DNA from 2 places in the Streptomyces yangpuensis genome. Region 2 is predicted to be linked to the other one. Evidence: riboswitches for the same ligand, from Rfam matches in the RefSeq annotation. Region 2 holds a riboswitch; the other holds the start of a gene.

Region 1 (8,591 bases), 3.9 Mb from region 2:
GCGGGCGGTCTGCAGCGACTTCTTGTCGGCGGCGTAGATGACGGCCTTGCGGCACTCGATGTTGTCGAACGGCGCGACGGTCTGCGGCATGACCGCGTACCGGATGAAGCCGGTCTGGCCGTTGTCGAGGTTGCCCTTGTGGTCCTTCAGCGCGGTGGCGCGGGCCGCCTGGCCGATGCCGGTCGCGTTGATGTCGAGGTCGAACTCGCCGTTCATCAGGCGCTTGTCCATGTCGTCCGCGTTCGCCATGAACGTGACCGAGATGGTGTCCGGGAGCGCCTTGCGGATGGTGTCCGACTCGGGCTTGTAGTTCTCGTTGCGCGAGAGCTTCATGCTCTTGTTCGGCTCGTACGAGTCGATCTTGTACGGGCCGTTGGAGAAGGGCTTGAGGCCGTACTTGGCGGCCGTGTCCTTGTCCTGCTTGACCGGGCTCGCCGCCGGCATCGCCAGCATCTGCTCGAAGTCACCGTTGGGCGTCGGGAGCTTGAAGATGATGGTCTTCGCGTCCGGGGTCTCGATCGCCTTCAGGCCGAGCTTGTCCGGAGCGGTGTCCTTGTACGGGCCCGGGTACTCGGTCTTCGGGTCGAGGACCTGCTGGAGGTAGACCGGGCCGCCGGAGATGACGTCCTGAGCCCAGGTGCGCTCGATGCCGTACTTGATGTCCTGGGCGGTGACGGGCGAGCCGTCCTCCCAGGTCACGTTGTCCTTGAGGGTGTACTTGTAGGTCTTGCCGCCGTCGCTGATCTCGGCCTTGGCGGTGGCGAGGTCCGGGACGAGCTCGGTGCTCTCCTTGCCGGGGCCGGGCTTGAAGCTGATCAGCTGGCGCGTGTAGTAGCGGGAGAAGTCCCACATGAAGCCGTAGTAGCCGCGCTGCGGGTCCCACGAGTCGGCGTCCTGGGTACCGACGAACTTCAGCTCGCCGCCCTTCTTGTCCGACGGGTTGGCGACCTTCTCGATGCCCGCGTTGAAGCCGCCGCCGGAGGCGGCGCTCTTGTCGTCCTTCTTCTCGCCCCCGCCACAGGCGGTCGCGGTGAGCATGGCCGCGAGCACGACGGCCGTGCCGGCGGCAAGTCTGCGCTTCGACGTGCGATGGGTAGTCACGATGCTCGCAACCCTCCGTTGTAGTTCCGGTGTACGTACGGCACGAGGCCGGTTCCTGGTTTGCCCTGCGGTTGCTAGCGGGAGCCCTTCGGGTCGAGGGCGTCGCGGACGCCGTCGCCGAAGAGGTTGAAGGCCAGCACGGTGATGAAGATCGCTACGCCGGGGAAGATCATGAAGAGCGGATCGTCCTCGTAGGTCCGCACGGCCGTGGCGAGGGTCTCCCCCCACGACGGCGTGGGCGGCTTGACGCCGACTCCGAGGAAGCTCAGCGCCGCCTCGGTCAGCACGTTGGTGGGGATCATCAGCGTCGCGTAGACGGTGATGGGCGCCACCAGGTTCGGGAGCAGTTCGCGGAAGAGGATGTAGAAGCGTCCCGCGCCGAGGCTGCGCGCGGCCTCGACGTACTCGCGCTCGCGCAGCGAGAGGGTCTGGCCCCGGACGATCCGGCCGATGTACGGCCAGCCGAAGAAGCCGATCACCATCACCAGGACGGCGATGCGCAGGCCCGAACCCTCGAAGCCCCAGAGCTTGTTCGGGATGACGGAGATCAGCGCGATGATGAAGAGCAGCTGCGGGAAGGCCAGCAGCAGGTCCATGACCCGGCTGATGGCCGCGTCGACCCAGCCGCCGAAGTAGCCGGCGACGATGCCGAAGAAGGTGCCCAGCGAGACCGCCACGAAGGCGGACAGGAAGGCCACCAGCAGCGAGATCCGGGCGCCGTAGACGATCCGGCTGAAGACGTCGCGGCCGTTGACCGGCTCGACGCCGAGCAGGAACTCGCCGCTCATACCGCCCCAGTCGCCGAGCGGGAGGCCCAGCAGCGGGTCGAGCATGTCCTCGTGCAGCTCCTCCGGCGGGTGTCCGAAGGCCTTGACGATCAGCGGCGCGAAGATCGCGACGACGATCAGCAGGAGCACGATGACACCGCCGGCCAGGGCGACCTTGTCGCGCTTGAGGCGCAGCCAGGCGATCTGCCACGGCGAGCGCCCCTCGATCGCCTTCTGCGGAACGTCGGGGGCGGCCACGGCTGCGGGCTCGGCCGCGCTGGTGTCGTGCAGTGGTGCCGTCATCGTGGTGGGGACCCCTCTCGGCCGACGGTGGCCGGCCCATGCCCGCCGCTGTGGCGGCTTGGTTCAATCGGCGTCGCTGGTGGTGCGATTGGCGAGAAATGTGCCGGAAGTGCACGTGAAGAGCTGGTGCTTGCGAGATGGACCGGCCTTCGGTGGGGGGAGTCTTCAACGCCCTCTCAATCGCCCGCCAGACCCCCCGGGGATGTGATGCGCAACCGTGATCTGCGCCTACACCTTCCGTTATCCGAACCGCCAGACCTGTTGAGCGGTGAAACACCGCATGTTCGGCGCGGAACGGACATCCGGCCCAACTGCCCTTTCGAACGCGGATCTTGGGCGGATTCGGCGGATATGCCGAAGGCCGCACCGGTGGGTCCGGTGCGGCCTTCGAGATGGATGTCTCACTATGCGAAATGTGATGCCGGAGGTCCCCGCAGGTCCGCGGAGCACTCCGGCGGGCCGGTTCAGTAGGCCGGCGCCTGGCCCTCGCGGTCGTAGAAGGGGCGGGTCTGCGCCCGCAGCCACATCGCCACGGGATCGTGCTCGTCCGCCAGCGCCACGGTGCACACCGGGACGCCCTCGGGGACCGCCCCGACGGACTGGCGCATCATCTCCCGTACGGATTCCAGCGCGGGCGCGGAGGCGTCGTACAGGTCCAGCCCGACCGCGAGGTACGGGGACCCCAGCGCCGGCTGCACCCAGGCGCGGCGCAGCGACCGTACGGCCGGGGTGCGGTGCGCGTGCTGGGTCAGCAGCCCGTAGAACTGGGGCAGCTCGATGCTGGGCTCGGACAGCCGCAGCGGACCGGCCGGCATCCGGTCCAGGCCGGTCGCGATCCGGCGCAGGTCCGCCCACGGGACGCCGAGACCGCCGCCCTGGGCGTGCGGGTTGAGCCACAGGCCCCAGCGGTCCGGGTAGAGGGCGCGGGCGATGTCCCGCCCGGTGACCACCTCGTAGCCCCGGTGCCAGCCGCTCGCGGCCAGCTCCTGGGGGGAGGTGACGCAGGGCGCGTAGCCCAGACCATCGACCTCCATGCCGCCGTACTGGGCGTCCGGGGACCCCGGCTGCCCCTGCCACAGCAGCATCCACAGCCGCCCCTCGGACAGGGCGTGCAGCAGTGACTCGTAGCTCTCGTAGCGCCCGGGGGTCACCTGGCGCATCATGTGCTCGACCTGCCCGGCCGCGGCCGTGCCTGACGCACTCACCCGGTACCCCTCTTCGTCCGCCCGTCGCTCCACGCGTGCCTCACCCGCCGGCGCTCATGCGTGCGGCCGGGAGATGTAACCAGCTTAAGCGGCCCTACGCGAGGTAGAAGGGGCGTACGCGCTCACGAATCCAGTCCGTGACCGGGTCCTGGGCCGCGTCGAGGAGGATCAACTGCACGGGCCAGGGCGCCGGAACACGGGCCAGGGCCCTTCCGAGCGCCTCCATCGGGGCCTCTCGCATCTGCGGTTCCCATCCCACCAGTCGGACACCGATGAACAGTTCCGGGTCCCCACCCTCGACACTGGCGAGGCATCGGTGGGCCGCGGCAACGACGCCGGTGGCGCGGAACTCCTCGCCGGCGACGGCCAGGAAGTCCACCGGGTCGTCCTGCCAGTCGGGCTCGAAAAGCCGTACGCGGCCGCCGGTGGCGGGACCGTCGAGCGCGCTGCGCCCGGCGCGGCAGAGCTCCGCGACGGCCGGCGGCGGCAGCGGGACGCCGACGGCGCCCTCCGGATTGACCGCGATGCCGAGCTGCGGGGGCAGCCCCCGGGCGAACTCGACCGCCGGTGCCACCGCGAAGTCCATGCCGGGCCCGGCACAGGCGAGGAACTGGGCCTCGGAGCTGTAGACGGGCACGTACGCCGCCCCGCCGATGTCCATGGTGGGCAGGTCCAGGCCGGCCGCGTCCGGGCCGCCGCCGCCCGGCAGCGGGATCCACACCTGGCTGCGCCCGAGCACCTCCAGGATCCGGCCGCCGGCGTCCGGCTGCCCGAGCGCCGCCCCGAGCACCTGCTCCAGCTCATTCCCCGGCCAGCCGCTGCCCTGCATCCGCCCTGCCCCTGTCTGGTCCGCCGTCTGGTCCGCACACGCGCTCCCGCGCGTGTCGCCCCGCAGGGTACCGGCCCCGGGGCGGGCGCCGCCGCCGGGGCTCCGGCCGCGGTCAGTCGGGGAAGCCGATTCCCGTCACGGCGGCGGCCGAGCGGCGGTCCAGCAGGGTCGCCGAGGCGCAGCCGGCGGGCGGGCGGCCCGCCTCGGCGTCGCGCAGCAGGCGGCCGACGGCGCCGCGGTGGCGGGCGAAGGCGTAGGCGGACACCCCGCGGCCCCGCGCCGCCTGCCCGGACAGGGCCTCCTCGGGGCTGCTGTCCAGGAGGACGAGGTGCAGCGCCCGGCCCCGGCGGCGGGCGGCCGCGGCGAGCAGGCCGCGCACCCAGCTCTGGGTGCCGCAGTCGTGGACGACCACGGAGGCGCCGGAGCGCAGGATCCGGTACAGCCCCCAGTAGTGGGCGGCGCGCACCAGCGGGCGGTAGACCGCGTACGGCAGCCCGGCGGGCATCCGGCGCTCCCAGCGCTCGCGGGTGTCCTGGGAGTCGACGGCCCCGCCCTCCGGCGCGGCCCGCTTGATCAGCGTGCTCTTGCCGCCGCCGGGCAGCCCGGAGACGACGACGATGTCGCCCTCGGCGAAACCGAGCCGCCGGGGTCCGCGCAGCGCCGGGCCGCGCAGGTCGCGCACGAGGCCGAGGCCGTCCGCCGTCCTCCCGCGCTCACGCGCGCCGCGCCGCTGCACCGGCACCGCGTCCACGGTTCCCGTCGTCGTCACCGGTCCGAATCTCCGCACAGTGTTCGCCTCCCCCGAATCGGGTCACCGGGACCCTTCCCCACTGAGTGTAAAGAGACGGTAATCGGCATGTCCGGTTCCGCTCCGCCCGCTCGGATGGGCATACGAACTTTCGGACCCCGACCCCCGATCACGGACATGCCGTGCAATGATGTGCGCCATCTGGACCAACTGCATACCGGCCGCTTGAATCCGCGCGGGAGAGTCCCGGCACGCCGCAAGGCCGTGCGCGGGCGCCGAAGGAGCAAGAACCTCCCTTGAATCTCTCAGGCCCCGTACCGCGTGGATGAGGCAGATCTGAAAAGCGAGCTGCGCGGCAGCTCCACCCAAGGTGCAAGTCGGGGTGACCGGCGATCGGACGATCGGCGGAACTCTCGGCGAACCTCTCAGGTTCCGATGACAGATGGGGAGGAACGTCCTCGTCATGTCATGTCGATGCCCTGGGACCCGGGAGCCACACCCATGAGCACTGCCCCCCGTCTGACCGCCCTCGATGCGCTGCACCGCTCGCTCGGTGCGACCATGACCGACTTCGCGGGCTGGGACATGCCGCTGCGATACGCCAGCGAGCGCGACGAGCACAACGCCGTCCGCACGAAGGCCGGTCTCTTCGACCTGTCCCACATGGGCGAGATCACGCTGACCGGCCCGGAGGCCGTCAAGGCCCTGGACTACGCGCTGGTCGGCAACATCTCCACCGTCGGCGTCGGCCGCGCCCGCTACACGCACATCTGCCAGGAGGACGGCGGGATCCTCGACGACCTGATCGTCTACCGCCTCGGCGAGACCGAGTACATGGTCGTCGCCAACGCCTCCAACGCCCAGGTCGTCCTCGACGCCCTGACCGAGCGTGCCGCCGGCTTCGACACCGAGGTCCGCGACGACCGCGACGCCTACGCGCTGATCGCGGTGCAGGGCCCGGAGTCCCCCGGCATCCTGGCCTCGCTCACCGACGCCGACCTCGACGGCCTGAAGTACTACGCCGGCCTGCCGGGCACCGTCGCGGGCGTGCCCGCGCTGATCGCGCGTACGGGCTACACCGGCGAGGACGGCTTCGAGCTGTTCGTCGCCCCCGAGCACGCCGTGGAGCTGTGGCAGGCGCTCACCAAGGCGGGCGAGGGCGTCGGCCTGGTCCCGGCCGGCCTGTCCTGCCGCGACACCCTGCGCCTGGAAGCGGGCATGCCGCTGTACGGGCACGAGCTGACCACCTCCCTGACCCCGTTCGACGCGGGTCTGGGCCGGGTCGTGAAGTTCGAGAAGGAGGGCGACTTCGTGGGCCGCGCCGCCCTGGAGGCCGCCGCCGAGCAGGCCGCGACCAAGGCGCCGCGCAAGCTGGTCGGCCTGATCGCCGAGGGCCGCCGCGTCCCGCGTGCCGGTTTCGCCGTCACCTTCGGCGGCGAGGTCGTCGGCGAGGTCACCTCGGGTGCCCCGTCCCCGACGCTGGGCAAGCCGATCGCGATGGCGTACGTGGACGCGGAGCACGCCGCGCCCGGCACCTCCGGCGTCGGCGTCGACATTCGCGGTACGCATGAGCCGTACGAGGTCGTGGCGCTGCCGTTCTACAAGCGGCAGAAGTAACCCTCCGCGCACGACGTCCGCCGTACGGGTACCCGCACGGCGCCGTCTCAGTACCCAAGACCGCAGTTCGTATCCACTCCCCCGCATCCAGGAGAATCAGGCCATGAGCAACCCCGAGAAGCTGCGTTACACCAAGGAGCACGAGTGGCTGTCGGACGTCGTGGACGGCGTCGCGACGGTCGGCATCACGGAGTTCGCGGCCAACGCGCTCGGTGACGTCGTCTACGCCCAGCTCCCCGAGGTCGGCGACACCGTGACCGAGGGCGAGACCTGCGGCGAGCTGGAGTCGACCAAGTCGGTCAGCGACCTGTACTCCCCGGTCTCCGGCGAGATCGTCGAGGCCAACCAGGACGTCGTCGACGACCCGGCGCTCGTGAACACCGCCCCGTTCGAGGGCGGCTGGCTGTTCAAGGTCCGTCTCTCCGAGGAGCCCAAGGACGCGCTCTCCTTCGAGGAGTACACCAAGCTCACCGCCGGTAACTGACCCCAGGGGACCCTGATGTCTGTACTGAACACCCCTCTCCACGAGCTCGACCCCGACGTCGCCGCCGCCGTCGACGCGGAGCTCGTGCGCCAGCAGTCCACCCTGGAGATGATCGCGTCGGAGAACTTCGCTCCGGTCGCCGTCATGGAGGCCCAGGGCTCGGTCCTCACCAACAAGTACGCCGAGGGCTACCCGGGCCGCCGCTACTACGGCGGCTGCGAGCACGTCGACGTGGTCGAGCAGATCGCGATCGACCGCATCAAGGCGCTGTTCGGCGCCGAGGCCGCGAACGTCCAGCCGCACTCCGGTGCGCAGGCGAACGCCGCCGCGATGTTCGCGCTGCTCAAGCCGGGCGACACGATCATGGGCCTGAACCTGGCCCACGGCGGTCACCTGACCCACGGCATGAAGATCAACTTCTCCGGCAAGCTCTACAACGTGGTCCCGTACCACGTGGACGAGTCCGGCGAGGTGGACATGGCCGAGGTCGAGCGCCTCGCCAAGGAGTCCAAGCCGCAGCTGATCGTCGCGGGCTGGTCCGCCTACCCGCGCCAGCTCGACTTCGCCGCCTTCCGCCGCATCGCGGACGAGGTCGGCGCGTACCTGATGGTCGACATGGCGCACTTCGCCGGCCTGGTCGCCGCGGGCCTGCACCCCAACCCGGTGCCGCACGCCCACGTCGTGACCACCACCACGCACAAGACCCTCGGCGGTCCGCGCGGCGGTGTCATCCTGTCGACGCAGGAACTCGCCAAGAAGATCAACTCCGCGGTCTTCCCCGGTCAGCAGGGCGGTCCGCTGGAGCACGTGATCGCGGCCAAGGCCGTCTCCTTCAAGGTCGCGGCCTCGCCCGAGTTCAAGGAGCGCCAGGAGCGCACTCTGGAGGGCGCGAAGATCCTCGCCGCCCGTCTGGTCCAGGACGACGTCAAGGCCGTGGGCGTGGACGTCCTCACCGGCGGCACCGACGTTCACCTGGTCCTGGTCGACCTGCGCAACTCCGAGCTGGACGGCCAGCAGGCCGAGGACCGCCTCCACGAGGTCGGCATCACGGTCAACCGCAACGCCATCCCGAACGACCCGCGGCCGCCGATGGTCACCTCGGGTCTGCGGATCGGTACGCCGGCGCTGGCCACCCGCGGTTTCGACGCCGAGGCCTTCACCGAGGTCGCCGAGATCATCGCGCAGGCGCTGAAGCCGGCGTACGACGCCGAGGGCCTCAAGGCGCGCGTCTCGGCGCTCGCCGCGAAGTTCCCGCTGTACCCCTCGCTCTAGCGGTGGGCGTGGAAGGGCCCGGCCTGGTCACCGCACAGGGCCGGGCCCTTCCCCCTTTTTCCCCTCCCCTTCGCCCCTTTCCCCGGGTCCCCGGGGGGTGCGGCCACCGGCTCCGGCCCCGGCCCGCCACGTCGGCGTAACGCTTCCCACTCCTTCCGGCAGCCAGGTCGTTCACCGCGCCGCGTTAAGCTCGTCTGTCGGACATAGTCCGAACAATCCCCCTCCTGCCCCCTCCCACCCCACGAGCAGACAAGGGAGTCCGCCA
Region 2 (8,591 bases):
GCCTTGTCGGCAATAGGCGGGACAGCTAGCCGAAACACTGCGTGAACACATGTCGTATAAACTCCGCAAACGAGGCAGAGAGTTGGCGCGCGGCCATTGCCCCTCGGCCCCCCTCTGGCCCCAGAATGCGACAGCGCCGTCCCGCACCTGCCCCCGTTCCACCGGTCTCCCAAGTGAGAGGCGACCCACCATGCCGCTGCATGTCCCCCCGGCTCCCGCACCCGCCCTGCGCAGCGTCCTCGCGGCACTCGGTTCCCCCACCGCCGTCCATGAGGCGCACACCCCGGCCCTGCGCGCGATCCAGGGGCCGCTGACCGCCGAACTGCCCCTTCCGGTCCACGTCCTCGACCGGCTGACGCTCTCGGACCTCGCGTCCGCCGGCCGGCCGCCCCGGACCCGGCTCGTGGGCTGGCGGTTCCTGATCCGCAGCGGGGACCGCCACGTCGCGGCGGCGGACACCCGGCTGACGCCCGACGGCTGGGCCTTCTCCCACTTCTTCGAGGGCCCCTACGTGGCCGCCACCGAGCGCGCCCTGCGCCAGGCCGAGCTGCTCGCCACCGGCTACCAGCCCCGGCTGCTCTCCGTACCGGAGCTCTACATGCTGACGCTGTGGCTGCACGGGGCGGTGGGCGCCGACGCCGCCGCCGGACTGCCCGCCGGCGAGGACCTGCTGGTGCCGCTGGCCCCGGCCCCGCCCGGCATCGCCGCGTACCGGCCGCATCCGGTCTCGGAACTGCTGCCCGTGCTGACCCACCGGCTCACGCCCGCGACCGCGCCGGTCCCGCCGTCGCTGGCCGCGCCCGCCGCCTGACCCGATTCACCCATCCGGCCTAGTCCGCCCGGGCCACCTGTGAACCATCCGAAATGACAGGGGAGTTGGCCTGAACCGCCCGCACGAGTGATGCGTCATCAATCCATGAGGACAGCTGCAGGGAAATCCCTGCGAAGCGGCTGTCGTGGGGGAACACTGATGACAAGCGCCCCGCGGCTGCGGGGATGACCCAGGGGGACGGCCATGAATCAGGTATCGAGCCGTAGCACACAGACCACACCGCAGCGAAAGAACGCATCCATGTGCCAGCACCAGCCAGCCTGCCCGTCTGCCGAATCCGCCGACCGGGAGGCCGCGCGCCCCGTGGCCAACCACCCGGAACAGGGCTGGAGCCTGCTGTGCAACGGCGTCCTGCTCTTCGAGGACACCGGTGAGCTGCTCCCGGACGGGCAGATCATCGCCCCGCACCGCCCGCTCGCTGCGGCGTAGAGGACGACCCGGACGACGAAGGGGCCGGCCCGGAAGGATCTTCCGGGCCGGCCCCTTCGTCATGTCGTACGACGGCCGTCAGAGGCGGGGGCGCCTCAGTTGTCGTACTCGTCCAGCGGCGGGCAGGAGCACACGAGGTTGCGGTCGCCGAACGCACCGTCGATGCGGCGCACCGGCGGCCAGTACTTCTCGGCGGCCACGACGCCGCCGGGGAAGACGGCCTCGTCCCGGGTGTACGGGTGGTTCCACTCGCCGCCCAGCGCGGCGGCCGTGTGCGGGGCGTTGGCCAGCGGGTTGTCGTCCGCCGGCCACTCGCCGCCCGCGACCCGCTCGATCTCGCCGCGGATGGCGATCATCGCGTCGCAGAACCGGTCGATCTCAGTGAGGTCCTCGGACTCCGTGGGCTCGATCATCAGCGTGCCGGCGACCGGGAAGGACATCGTCGGCGCGTGGAAGCCGTAGTCGATCAGACGCTTGGCGATGTCGTCCACGCTGACGCCCGTGGACTTCGACAGCGGACGCAGGTCGATGATGCACTCGTGCGCGACCAGGTTGCCCGGGCCGGTGTAGAGCACCGGGTAGTGCGGCTCCAGGCGCTTGGCGATGTAGTTGGCGCCGAGCACCGCGACCTGGGTGGCGCGCTTGAGGCCCTCGCCGCCCATGAGGCGCACGTACGACCAGGAGATCGGCAGGATGCCGGCCGAGCCCCACGGAGCGGCCGAGATCGGGCCGACGCCCGTCTCCGGGCCGGCGGTCGGCTGGAGCGGGTGGTTCGGCAGGTACGGGGCGAGGTGCGCCCGGACGCCGACCGGGCCGACGCCCGGGCCGCCGCCGCCGTGCGGGATGCAGAAGGTCTTGTGCAGGTTCAGGTGCGAGACGTCGCCGCCGAAGTGACCCGGCTTGGCCAGGCCCACCAGGGCGTTGAGGTTGGCACCGTCGACGTAGACCTGGCCGCCGGCGTCGTGCACCTGGGCGCAGATGTCGGCGACGTGCTCCTCGAACACACCGTGCGTGGACGGGTAGGTGATCATCAGCACGGCGAGCTCGTCGCGGTGCTGCTCGATCTTGGCGCGCAGGTCGTCCGCGTCCACCTCGCCGTCGTCGGCGGTCTTGACGACGACGACCTTCATGCCGGCCATCACGGCGCTGGCGGCGTTGGTGCCGTGCGCGGAGGACGGGATGAGGCAGATGGTGCGCTGCTCGTCGCCGTTGGCGCGGTGGTAGGCGCGCACGGCCAGCAGGCCGGCGAGCTCACCCTGGGAGCCGGCGTTCGGCTGGATGGAGACCTTGTCGTAGCCGGTGACCTCGCAGAGACGTTCCTCCAGCTCGGTGATGAGCGTGAGGTAACCCTCGGCCTGTTCCACCGGGGCGAAGGGGTGCAGCTGGCCGAACTCGGGCCAGGTCACCGGCTCCATCTCGGTGGTCGCGTTGAGCTTCATCGTGCAGGAGCCCAGCGGGATCATGCCGCGGTCCAGCGCGTAGTCCTTGTCCGAGAGCTTGCGCAGGTAGCGCAGCATCGCGGTCTCGGAACGGTGCTGGTGGAAGACGGGGTGCGTCAGGTAGGCGTCCGAGCGCAGCAGGCCCTCGGGCAGCGTGTCGTCCGCGGCCTCGTCGAGGGCCTCGATGTCGGCGGTGACGCCGAAGGCTGCCCAGACGGCCTCGATGTCGGCGCGCAGGGTGGTCTCGTCGCAGCTGATCGAGACGAGGTCGGCGTCGACCCGGTGCAGGTTGACCCCGCCCTCGCGGGCGGCGGCGACGACCTCGGCCGCTCGGCCGGGAACCCGGGCGGTGACCGTGTCGAAGTAGGCACCGTGCACGGTCTCCACCCCGCCGGCCTGCAGGCCCGCGGCGAGCAGCGTGGCGTAGCGGTGGGTCCGGCGGGCGATCGTCCGCAGGCCGTCCGGGCCGTGGTAGACGGCGTACATGCCGGCCATGACGGCGAGCAGCACCTGCGCGGTGCAGATGTTGCTGGTGGCCTTCTCGCGGCGGATGTGCTGCTCGCGGGTCTGCAGGGCCAGGCGGTAGGCCTTGTTGCCGTCCGCGTCCACCGAGACGCCGACGAGGCGGCCGGGCAGCGAGCGGGCGTGCTTGTCCTGGACGGCCATGTAGCCGGCGTGCGGTCCGCCGAAGCCCATCGGGACACCGAAGCGCTGGGTGGTGCCGACCGCGATGTCCGCGCCGAGGGCGCCCGGGGACTTCAGCAGGGTCAGGGCGAGCAGGTCGGCCGAGACGGTGACGATGGCACCGAGCTCGTGGGCCTGGTCGATGACCGGCTTGATGTCCCGGACGGCACCGGAGGCACCGGGGTACTGGAGCAGGACGCCGTAGACGCCACGCTCGGCGATCTCGGCGGGGATGCCGTCGGAGAGGTCGGCGACGACGACCTCGATGCCGATCGGCTCGGCGCGCGTCTCGATGACGGCGACGGTCTGCGGCAGGGCGTCGGCGTCGACCAGGAAGACGTTGCCCTTGACCTTGCCCACGCGGCGGGCCAGGGTCATGGCCTCGGCGGCAGCGGTGCCCTCGTCGAGCAGCGAGGCGCCGGAGGTCGGCAGGCCGGTGAGGTCGGCGACGACGGTCTGGAAGTTCAGGAGGGCCTCGAGGCGGCCCTGCGAGATCTCCGGCTGGTAGGGCGTGTACGCCGTGTACCAGGCCGGGTTCTCCATCACGTTGCGGAGGATCACCGGCGGGGTGAAGGTCCCGTAGTAGCCGAGACCGATCATGGAGGAGAGGACCTGGTTGCGGTCGGCGAGCGAACGCAGCTCGGCGAGCACCTCGGCCTCGGTCCGCGCCTCGGGCAGGGCAAGGGCGTCAGCGGTCTTGATCACATCCGGTACCGCGGCGGCGGTCAGTTCGTCCAGGGAGCCGTAGCCCACCTGGGCGAGCATCTTCGCCTGCGCCTCGGCATCCGGGCCGATGTGGCGCTGTTCGAAGGGGATGCCTCGCTCCAGCTGGGAGAGCGGAATGCGGTTGGCGGTCATGTACGGAGGCCTCCTGGTCATATGACCTGCGAGGGGCACCACGGCGCGGGCACCCGGACGGCCTCCCCCTCTGTCATCTGCACCTGAGAGTTTCACCGGAGTCACGGGGGTCTCCCGCGGGATCCGGCTTTCACCGTCGGTGAGGAGGGGGACCGGCACTGCGCCCGGTACCCGCCCTGCTTTCCAGAGTGGCCTCGTCCGTGCGGTACGTATGCCTGAGAGATTCCGGGGAGGATTTGCTCCTTCGGCGCCTCCGTCTTGCTCACTCGGAGGACTCTCCCGCACAGGGTCGACAGCCGTCACCCAGACTACCAGCGGGGTTCAAGAGGCTCCCCGAGTGGCCTCCGCTGCAGAAATGCACTTCTGTAGTCGTTGGGGAGCAGATGCGACCATTTGGAGGGACCGTGCAGACCGACATCGATCCGCGCAGCCTGATCGGCCGCAAGGCGTTCGACCGCAACGGTGCCAAGATCGGCACCATCGACGAGGTGTACCTCGACGATGCCACGGGTGTCCCGGAATGGGCCGCCGTCCGGACCGGCCTGTTCAGCCGGGACGCCTTCGTCCCGCTGGAGCCGAGCGAGATGGTCGGCGAGACCCTGCGGGTGCCCTTCGAACGCTCCCTCATCAAGGACGCACCCGACTTCGGCGTCGGCCGCCACCTCTCTCCCGAGCAGGAACTCCAGCTCTACCACCACTACGGCCTGGACACGACCCTCCCGTCCGACTTCCACCGCGACTTCGGCCGCCTGGCGGGCGACGAGGGCTGAGCCCGCCCGGGCGCTCTCACCCGGTCGGGTCCCCCACCAGCGGCAGCGGGTCGGACGGCTCCAGTTCCGGGTCGTCCACCCGGAAGGTCCGCACCCGGCCGGGCTCCGATCCGGGCTGCTCGAACCGCACGGTCACCCGCCCGACCCCGCTGCCCTGCACCCATCCCGGCCCGTACAGGACGTGCCGTACGTCGCTCCCGGCCGCCCAGCGGCGCTCCGGAGGCTCAGGGGCCCCCTGGGGCACCCCGGGCGGCTCCGGCGCCTCAGGAGCCCCGGCGGCCCCGTCCGCCGCCTCCGGCCCTGCTCTCCCGGCCGCAGCTCCCGTACTGTCGGCACCACCGGCACCTCCCGTACCGCCGGCACCTCCCGTACCGTCCGCCGCGTCCGCCGCGTCGGGCGCTTCCGGTCCGGCGGCGAGGGACTGCGCGAAGAGGTCCTCCTGCGTGTAGTCCGCGAGCCCCGTCACCCCCACTCCCAGCAGTCGCACCCCGCCCGTGGTGTCCACCGCCTCCAGCAGCCGCGCCGCCGCCTCCCGCACCACCGCCGGATCGTCCGTGGGCCCGCGCAATGTCTCGGACCGCGTCAGTGTGGAGAAGTCGTAGCGCCGCACCTTGAGCACGATCGTGCGCCCCGAGTGCCCGGAGCCCCGCAGCCGCGTCACGCACCGGTCGGCGAGCCGCTGCACCTCGCCCCGGATCCGCACCCGGTCGTGCAGGTCCACATCGAAGGTGTCCTCGACCGACACCGACTTCGCGTCCCGCTCCGCGACCACCGCCCGGTCGTCCAGCCCCAGCGCCATCCGGTACAGCCCCGCCCCGTGGGCGCGCCCGAGCATCCGGACCAGCTCGTCCTCCCCGGCCTCCACCAGCTCCCCCACCGTGGTGATCCCGGCGCGGCGCAGGTGCTCCCCCGTGGCCGGCCCCACCCCGGGCAGGGTCCGTACGGACATCGGCGCGAGCAGCTCGCGCTCCGTCCCCGGCTCGATCAGCAGCAGCCCGGCGGGCTTGGCCTCCTCGGAGGCCACCTTGGCCAGCATCTTCGACCCGGCCAGCCCCACGGACCCGCTGAGCCCCGTGGCGGCCCTGATGTCGGCCCGCAGCCGCTCGCCCGTCGCCCGCGCGGAGTCCGAGTCGAAGGCGACCCCGCCCGCCTCCAGGTCCACGAAGGCCTCGTCCAGGCTGAGCGGCTCCACCAGCGGCGACAGCTCCCGCAGCATGGCCATCACCACATCGCTGACCTGCCGGTAGAGGGTGAAACGCGGGATCAGATAGGCCCCGTTCGGGCAGAGCCGCCTGGCCTGCGCCGTCGGCATCGCCGAGTGCACCCCGAACCGCCTGGCCTCGTACGAGGCCGTGGCGACGACCCCGCGCGGCCCGAGCCCGCCGACGATGACGGCCTTGCCGCGCAGGCTCGGCTTGGACGCCTGCTCCACGGAGGCGTAGAAGGCGTCCATGTCCAGATGCAGGATGGTCGGAGCGGCTCTCACAGCACCGATGCTGCCCTACGCCGCTGACAATCCCGTGGCCCGGTCCGCCCGCTCAGACGGCGCGGTTGCGACGGGCGGCCAGCTCGTCCGTCGGGTTGTGCCCGACCAGGGTCTCGCCGGTGTCCACCCGCTCGCCGTGCAGCTGCGACAGCGCGCTCTGCACGTCGCGCCACACCACGCCCACGGCGATGCCGAAGACGCCCTGCCCGCCCTGGAGCAGGCTGACGACCTGATCGGTCGAGGTGCACTCGTACACGGTGGCGCCGTCGCTCATCAGCGTCATCCGCTCGAGGTCCGAAAGCTCGCGATCGTGCAGGTGCTGCACGGCCGTGCGGATGTTCTGCAGGGCCACACCGGTGTCCAGGAACCGCTTGACGATCTTGAGGACGACGACGTCACGGAAGCTGTAGAGGCGCTGGGTCCCCGACCCGTACGCGGCCCGCACGCTGGGCTCCACCAGCCCGGTGCGCGCCCAGTAGTCGAGCTGTCGGTAGGTGATGCCGGCCGCGGCACAGGCCGTCGGTCCGCGGTAGCCGATCTGCCCGGGCGCCGGGTCGTCGCCCACCGGTCCGACCGGCGTCGACTCCGGCTGACGGCGCGCGGATCCTACCGCACCACCGTGCAGCGGGTACGGCCCAGCGTCACTCCGTACGGGGGTGCCCCCGGTCGTACCGTCGCCCGTGATCCTCACGCCGACCCTCCGTCCTTGACCTGCCCACCTCGAAGGTAGGCAGTCACCAGGGGTGCGTCAACGATCGCCACACTCGGCACGCCGAGTGATAATCACCCTGAGAGTGGTTTCCCGTGTCCATATCCGGGGAAAGGCTACTCGAATGGGCCGGAGCGCCACCGTGAACGACGGGATGGGCGCCTCACTGCGGGCCGGTACCGAAGTCCTCGGGTGAGATCTGGTCGAGGAACTCGCGGAACTTCTCGACCTCGTCCTCCTGCTCGTCCGGGATGGCGATTCCCGCGTCGTCCAGGACCCCGTCACTGCCGTAGATCGGCGTCCCCGTCCGCAGGGCGAGGGCTATGGCGTCGGAAGGCCGCGCACTCACCTCGACCCCGCTGGCGAAGACGAGCTCCGCGTAGAAGACGCCCTCCCGCAGATCCGTGATCCGGACCTCGGTGAGCTCCTCTCCGACCGCCTCCAGCACGTCCTTGAACAGGTCGTGCGTCAGCGGCCGGGCAGGGGCCATCCCCTGCTGGGCGAAGGCAATGGCCGTCGCCTCCCCCGGACCGATCCAGATGGGGAGGTACCGGTCGCCTCCCACTTCACGCAGGAGCACGATCGGTTGGTTGGAGGGCATTTCCACCCGGACACCCACAACGTCGAGCTCGTTCACACAGCAACCCTAGGACCTGCTCGGCAGGTTTGGGTAGTCGGGGCTCCACCTCGACCGGCGCGGTCAGCGCAACCGGACGCCGAGAGCCGTCTGCACCAAGGCCTCGTGCAGCCGGACGGAGAGCCCCGCGAGTTCCTTCATGGTGGCTTCGGCGTGGGCCCTCGTCTGCGGGTTGCGGTGCCTGCGCAGCGGTGCCACGACCTGCTCCACCAGGCCCGCCTCGCGGTCGGCGGCGGCCTTCATGGCGCGCAGGTGCCGCGGCTCCAGACCGAACCGCCCCAGGTCGGCCACGAGCCGGGCCACGGTGACCGCGTCGGCGTCGAACCCGCCGCCCGGCACCTCGGCGAGGAGCCCGTACGACTCCCACTCGACCAGCTGTTCCTCGTCCACACCGACGGCCGCGAGGAGCTCGGCGCGCCCCACCCGGGCCGCGGGGGGCCGCTCCTGCACCGGATCGCCGTAGACGGCGGCAGCGCCGGCCGGATCGGACCGATCCGCGGCATCGCCGTGCGCCGTGGGCGCCGGGATGCGGATCTGCTCCCCGCGTGCGAGCGCGTCGAGCTGCTCACGGATGACCTTCAGCGGCAGGTAGTGATCACGCTGGAGGCGCAGGATGCGGGCGAGGCGCTCCACGTCCTCCGTGCTGAACTTGCGGTACCCGGAAGGTGTGCGCCGGGGCTCGACCAGCCCCTCCGCCTCCAGGAAACGGATCTTCGAGATCGTGACTTCGGGGAACTCGTCACGCAG

Evidence for each region. A riboswitch is a leader RNA that binds a small molecule or an ion and turns the genes downstream of it on or off. The one in region 2 is predicted to bind glycine.
Region 1: linked by a shared signal. The riboswitch ahead of gcvT (glycine cleavage system aminomethyltransferase GcvT) and the one ahead of gcvP (aminomethyl-transferring glycine dehydrogenase) in region 2 are both predicted to bind glycine.

Annotation. Positions count from the first base shown of each region.
Region 1 covers NZ_CP102514.1:5,198,421-5,207,011, reverse strand. Annotated here, with positions in the region: gene NRK68_RS23995 (ABC transporter substrate-binding protein) at 1-1,101, opposite strand, end outside; gene NRK68_RS23990 (ABC transporter permease) at 1,176-2,171, opposite strand; gene NRK68_RS23985 (enhanced serine sensitivity protein SseB C-terminal domain-containing protein) at 2,636-3,376, opposite strand; gene NRK68_RS23980 (enhanced serine sensitivity protein SseB) at 3,471-4,205, opposite strand; gene NRK68_RS23975 (AAA family ATPase) at 4,318-4,974, opposite strand; glycine riboswitch at 5,180-5,283, shown strand; gene gcvT (glycine cleavage system aminomethyltransferase GcvT) at 5,455-6,570, shown strand; gene gcvH (glycine cleavage system protein GcvH) at 6,674-7,054, shown strand; gene glyA (serine hydroxymethyltransferase) at 7,070-8,326, shown strand.
Region 2 covers NZ_CP102514.1:1,250,767-1,259,357, forward strand. Annotated here, with positions in the region: gene NRK68_RS05780 (hypothetical protein) at 191-811, shown strand; gene NRK68_RS05785 (DUF5999 family protein) at 1,073-1,261, shown strand; gene gcvP (aminomethyl-transferring glycine dehydrogenase) at 1,357-4,242, opposite strand; glycine riboswitch at 4,436-4,534, opposite strand; gene NRK68_RS05795 (PRC-barrel domain-containing protein) at 4,626-5,012, shown strand; gene NRK68_RS05800 (DNA polymerase IV) at 5,029-6,498, opposite strand; partial or broken gene NRK68_RS05805 (MerR family transcriptional regulator) at 6,551-7,042, opposite strand; gene NRK68_RS05810 (bifunctional nuclease family protein) at 7,371-7,844, opposite strand; gene ftsR (transcriptional regulator FtsR) at 7,908-8,591, opposite strand, start outside.